Prochlorococcus marinus subsp. marinus str. CCMP1375: one gene and its partner. The protein of the gene in region 1 interacts with the protein of each later gene in a pairwise test. Links are inferred from orthologs where the notes say so. Each region holds a gene or a part of one and is shown on either strand. Other genes may lie near its edges.

Region 1 (3,077 bases):
AAAGAGAAGCCGAAATTATTGCTCAGGCAGGTAGAGCAGGAGCTGTAACCATAGCGACCAATATGGCAGGGCGAGGAACAGATATCATTCTTGGGGGGAATAGTGATTATATGGCTAGGCTAAAAGTTAGAGAAGTTCTTTTTCCTAAATTAGTCAAGCCAGAAGATAGCCATAAACCGCCTGTTCCTTTGCAACGTCGTAAGGACTCATCAGTTGGCTTTGGAAAAGAAGAAAACAACTCAAAAGATAAAAAAGTAAACCATTCTAATGATGTTCGTGCTCAAGAAAATCTCTACCCTTGTGTTTTGACAGATTCAACTGAGCAGGTTCTTCTTGATTTAGAGCATCAATTAATTAAAGAATGGGGAGATCGTGTTTTAAGCCCTATAGAACTAGAAGATCGAATTTCAACTGCGGCAGAAAAGGCTCCTACACAAGATCCATTAGTTCAATCTCTCAGGGAAGCTATTTCCTTAGTAAAATCAGAATACGATGTTGTTGTTAAGCAGGAAGAAGTTCATGTTCGCGAAGCTGGAGGCTTGCATGTCATTGGTACTGAGCGGCATGAATCACGCAGAGTAGATAATCAATTAAGAGGAAGAGCTGGTCGCCAAGGAGACTTAGGAAGTACCCGATTCTTTTTGTCTTTAGGAGATAATTTGCTTCGTATTTTTGGAGGTGATCGAGTTGCTGCATTAATGAATGCTTTCAGAGTCGATGAGGATATGCCTATTGAGTCAGGAATGCTGACCAGGTCATTAGAAAGCGCTCAGAAGAAAGTAGAAACTTATTATTTTGATATTAGAAAACAAGTCTTTGAATATGATGAAGTAATGAATAATCAAAGACGCGCTGTCTATTCTGAGAGACATAGAGTATTAGAAGGAGATGAATTAAAAAAACAAGTTATTGGATATGGAGAAAGAACTATGCAGGAAATTGTTTATGCATATGTAAACCCTGAGTTGCCATCAGAAGAATGGGATTTAAAACAATTAGTTGGAAAAGTTAAGGAATTTGTTTATTTATTAGATGATTTAAAACCAAAAGATATTGAGGCATTAAATATTGATGAGCTTCAGGCATTTCTCCAAGAGCAATTAAGAAATGCTTACGATTTAAAGGAGTCTCAAATAGAAGAAAGCAGACCTGGACTTATGCGTGAGGCTGAAAGATTCTTTATTCTTCAACAAATTGATACTCTATGGCGTGAGCATTTGCAGTCTATGGATGCACTAAGGGAATCAGTTGGTTTACGAGGTTATGGCCAAAAAGATCCTTTGATTGAGTATAAAAATGAAGGATATGACATGTTTCTTGAAATGATGACAAATATGAGAAGGAATGTGATTTACTCTATGTTCATGTTTCAGCCAGCTCCACCATCAGATAAGGAATAAATTTTACTTAATCTTCTTTTAATGTATCACCAAGGAATTCAATAATTTCTCTATCCTTTAAATTTTGAGCTTCTCCTGAAATGATTTTATTTGGCATATTTCCCTTACTAATTGTTTGGAGATTATTGGTTAGAAGTTGCACTTGACTTTCTAAATAATCAATTCTTTTCATCAAATTGCGAATTACAGTTGCTTCAGCATCTGGTAGAGCTGAGTGAGCCAAAGGGTTAATCCGAACCCCACTTTGATGAATAATTCGCCCTGGTATGCCTACAACTGTGCTATCAGCTTCTACATCTCTAACAACAACTGAGCCAGCACCAATTCTTGTGTTTGCTCCTACTGCAATAGCTCCTAAAACTTTTGCTCCCGCTCCAACTACTACATTTTCTGACAAGGTTGGGTGTCTTTTCCCATGGCTTTTACCTGTTCCTCCAAGAGTAACTCCTTGATATAGCAAACATCTATTACCTATTTCTGCTGTTTCACCAATAACGACTCCCATCCCATGATCAATAAAAACGCCTTTTCCTATTTTGGCACCTGGATGTATCTCTATTCCAGTTAATGATCTAGTTATTTGGCTAAGTACCCTAGGAAATAGAGGTAGTCCAATGTTCCATAGTTTGTGACTAATCCTATGAAGAATTAGAGCTTGAAAACCAGGGTAACAAAGCAGAATTTCGATAAAACCCCGTGCGGCCGGATCTCTTTCGCGAATGATTTCTAGATCTGAGTGGAAAGACTTAAGCATTTTTTCCAAGCAATGAGGTTTATTTAAGAAGACCGATTTCTTTTTGAAGTCTCTCAAGTGTAGATTCGCTGAGATATCTTTCAGCGCAATGAACTTGCGGCATTCGAATTAGTTGGGATCTATTTTGTCGCAGCGTATGTTCAACTAAAGGAAGGCTAGGACTATCGCATAAAACATAATTTGCTGCTCTTAGTAATGCTAATAAACGGCTTCCTACATCAGGATTGGCAGTCATTAGTAAAAGCTCGTTTCCTCTCATGCTGTGCAAAATCACTTCCGCAGCTCGAAGTATTCCAGGGCTAATACTCACAATTCCTACACAGCTGCCTGAGCGTAATTCTTTGAGCATGGCTAGCTCCTTGCCAAAATCACTCAGATCTACCGCAATTGCTCGCACACCATGCCTTTTGGCAACTTCTTCTAATGGTTGTAAGAAATATCTACTAGTGACTACAGTTCCTATATTTGAACTTTCTAAAACAGTTTCTAATTCTTCCATTGGTACTACTTCAATAGGTACGTCAAGGCTTGGTTCTAGTTCTTCAGCTATTAACATTGAGGCACCTAAATCTTCTCTTGGAGTACTTACTAATACTCGTGCGCCGCATCGAAGTCTCCAGTCAATTTCTTGAATAAATAATTCTCGTGTTTGTTGAAGAGTGCAACCTGCATTAAGTAATCCATCAACGCTTTTGCGAACTTCTTGATCTAAATCAGTAATTTCTTTTTTTCTAAAGGTATTAGAGTTTTTTGCTTCTCGTTTCTTTTGTTGATCTCGAACATAAATACCAGACCCTGCTATTGCCTCAACCACACCATCTGTTTCTAATTGTCGATATACCTTGCTTATGGTATTTCTGTGCAACCCTGTTTGCATAGCAAGTTGCCTAGTGCTTGGAAGTCTATGTCCTGGTGGATAGTGT
Region 2 (3,207 bases), 1.3 Mb from region 1 along the record:
TAAGAGAAATCAGGCCTAGGAAAGCAGCATTTCAACTGGGGTTCCCATATGTTGATGTCTTAAAGCTTCCTCAAGTGATATTTGATGGAAGTGAATTGCTACTTAACCCTAATCCAATAGAGCTTGCCAAACAACTTGACCAGAAAAAGCCTTCAGCCGTAATAGTTGAATTGCCTAGTAACCCTATGCTCAAATGTGTTGATCTGCCTCTAATTACAAAGATGGCTCATGATCGTGGAATCCCAGTAATTGCAGATGACACTATTGGTTCAGCCATAAACATTGACCCTCTACCGTATGCAGACCTTGTCTTTAGCTCTCTTACTAAAAGCTTCGCAGGACAAGGAGACATCATGGCAGGTTCTCTAACAATCAGTCCAAAGTCTCCATGGAAAGAAGTCTTAAAAGAAATAATTCCTTTGGTCTCTGTAAGCAACTTATCTGATTCAGATGCAATCGCTCTTCAAAAGGCAAGTAAAGATGTCACTAGTCGTATACCTGAATTAAACAAAGCATGCATAAATCTCAAGAATCGTTTAGAGGCTCACCCAGATGTAGCAAGAGTCCTGCATCCTGCACAATGCCCGAACTTTCAATTGCTTATGAAACCAAATGCAGGATTCGGCTGTTTGTTTTCATTTGAATTACATGGAGGTGTCTCAAAAGCAGAAAGATTTTATAACTCATTAAAAGTTTGCAAAGGGCCTAGCTTAGGAACAATCTTTACTTTGGTATGTCCATACGTTCTGTTAGCCCATTACAACGAACTAAATTGGGCAAAACAATGTGGTGTCCCATCTTCGCTTATAAGGGTTTCCGTTGGTCTTGAAGCAACCGAAGACCTTTGGGATAGATTTCAAAAAGCCTTGAATAACTAAATAAAGCCCTTAACAGTTTTTAGATCAACATCAGAATTATGCAAGAAGCAAATTCCTTAGCTAATTATTAAATGGTTGATTAATCATCATGACCCCAATATACGAAGACAACAGCCTTGCAATAGGCAACACCCCGCTAGTAAAACTTCACTCTGTTACCAAAAACTGTAAAGCAACAGTTTTGGCAAAAATCGAAGGTCGCAATCCTGCATATAGCGTCAAATGCAGAATTGGAGCGAACATGATTTGGGATGCAGAAAAGAAAGGTCTCCTCAATAAACAGCAAACCATTATTGAACCCACTTCAGGTAATACTGGTATTGCCCTTGCTTTTACTGCTGCTGCAAAGGGTTACAAACTAACACTCACAATGCCTGAGTCAATGTCCTTGGAAAGGAGGAGGGTAATGGCAGTCCTTGGTGCTGAACTAATTCTTACTGAAGCTGCAAAAGGTATGCCTGGCGCTATTGCAAAAGCAAAAGAGATTGCAGAAAGTGATCCTAATAAATATTTCATGCCTGGACAATTTGACAACCCTGCCAATCCAGAGATTCACTTCAAAACAACAGGTCCAGAAATCTGGAATGACTGCAATGGGAACATTGATGTACTTGTTGCAGGAGTAGGCACTGGAGGAACTATTACTGGTGTATCAAAATTTTTAAAGCAAGAGAAAAGGAAACAAGTTCTTTCCGTAGCAGTAGAACCATCCCATAGCCCTGTGATTTCCCAAACCATCAATGGCCAAGAAGTAAAGCCAGGACCTCATAAAATACAAGGCATCGGAGCTGGATTTATCCCTAAAAATTTAGACCTCTCATTAGTTGACCAAGTTGAGCAAGTCAGTAATGAAGAATCAATCGCAATGGCTCTTCGCTTGGCAAAAGAAGAAGGCTTACTAGTTGGTATATCTTGCGGAGCTGCAGCAACAGCTGCAATTCGATTGGCCGAACAAGAACAATTTGCTGGCAAAACAATTGTTGTTGTTTTACCAGACCTTGCTGAGCGCTATCTCTCATCAGTAATGTTCGCAGAAGTCCCAACAGGTATTATCGAACAACCCAAAACCAACTAAAGTCGTGCAGATGGCAAAACGCCCTCTGGGGAAATAAACATTGCATCCCCATAAGAGAAAAACCTATATTTTTGGTCAATCGCTTCTTTATACAGTTCAAGCAAGTTTTCTCGTCCAATAAGAGCACTCACAAGTAATAACAATGAGCTTTTCGGAAGATGGAAATTCGTTAGTAACCCATCAACTATTCCGAATTTATAACCAGGCTTGATAACTAGATCAACTTCACCTTTAAAAGGTTTCAAGCAACCATCGCCTGCCAAGAAAGATGCCTCAAGTGATCTAACAGTAGTTGTACCAATAGCAATAACCCTTCCACCTCTATCACGACATTCTTTAATTGCTGAAACAACTTCTTCTTTTACTTCAACCCACTCGCTATGTAGATGCAAATTGGCTAGGTTTTCCTCAACTAATGGTCTAAAGGTACCCAGTCCAACATGAAGAGTCACTTTTGCATCTTTAATACCTTGTTGAGATAAAGCCTCCAAAAATTGGTCACTTAAATGCAAGCCAGCCGTGGGTGCGGCAACAGCTCCAGGAGTAGATGCATATCTAGTTTGATATCGATTAACATCCTTGAAATCGCATCGATTTATATATGGAGGCAATGGTATTTCTCCGAATTTCTCTAGAAGAGGCTCTATCTTCCGCCTATCACTAAAAAGTTCAGGGAACTGTACTATTCTTCCTCCAGTACTAATGTCTTGATCAATAATCTTCAACGGAATGGATTCCTCTCCAGAAGATTCCATCCATATACAATCACCAGCACGAAGCTTCTTTGCTGGTTTCGCAAGGCACAACCATCGCCCTTGGCCTTTTGGTTCTAACAAGAAAAGTTCTACAAAAGTACCATTCCGCAACCTCACCTTCAATCTTGCCTTCAAAACACGCGTGTCATTCATTACAAGCAAGTCGCCCGCTCTTAGCTCAGCCAATAAGTCCCAAACCTTTAAGTGAAAAGCCTTAAGCCCTTCCCCGCTTCGCTTAGACACATGAAGCATACGAGCATTATGCCTAGGCTCAATTGGTTCTTGCGCTATAAGGCTTGAATTCAACTCATAGTCGTAAGAGCTAAGTAAAAAATCTCTCGGATCAATAACCAATGGATTTCAAAAATAATTACAAACCACCTGAATAAGAAGGGAGAACAGCTTCAAGAAGAAAGGCTTTCAGGATTATTCTCAATTAAATTAGCAAGATCTTTTAAGAAAGAAGCACCATCTGCACCATAAACAACTCGATGGTCAG

The links. Proteins that work in one complex are often made in the same cells at the same time.
Region 2: the proteins of cysE (region 1) and cysK interact in binary tests that used the Escherichia coli proteins (3 or more experiments, as listed by UniProt). The link is inferred for Prochlorococcus marinus subsp. marinus str. CCMP1375 from one-to-one orthologs.

What each region holds. Positions count from the first base shown.
Region 1 is NC_005042.1:1,651,143-1,654,219, reverse strand. The notes cover bases 282-3,052. They hold cysE (serine O-acetyltransferase), read right to left. Parts: upstream 2,155-3,052; coding sequence 1,408-2,154; downstream 282-1,407. Other genes in these bases: PRO_RS08855 (GntR family transcriptional regulator), read right to left, coding at 2,174-3,052; secA (preprotein translocase subunit SecA), read left to right, coding at 282-1,400. Outside these bases: more of secA, read left to right, coding at 1-281; more of PRO_RS08855, read right to left, coding at 3,053-3,077.
Region 2 is NC_005042.1:386,163-389,369, reverse strand. Bases 59-2,959 are described here. They hold cysK (cysteine synthase A), read left to right. Parts: upstream 59-966; coding sequence 967-1,953; downstream 1,954-2,959. Other genes in these bases: queA (tRNA preQ1(34) S-adenosylmethionine ribosyltransferase-isomerase QueA), read right to left, coding at 1,950-2,959; PRO_RS02070 (PLP-dependent transferase), read left to right, coding at 59-878. In the rest of the region: more of PRO_RS02070, read left to right, coding at 1-58; more of queA, read right to left, coding at 2,960-3,062; PRO_RS09555 (dihydrolipoamide acetyltransferase family protein), read right to left, coding at 3,113-3,207.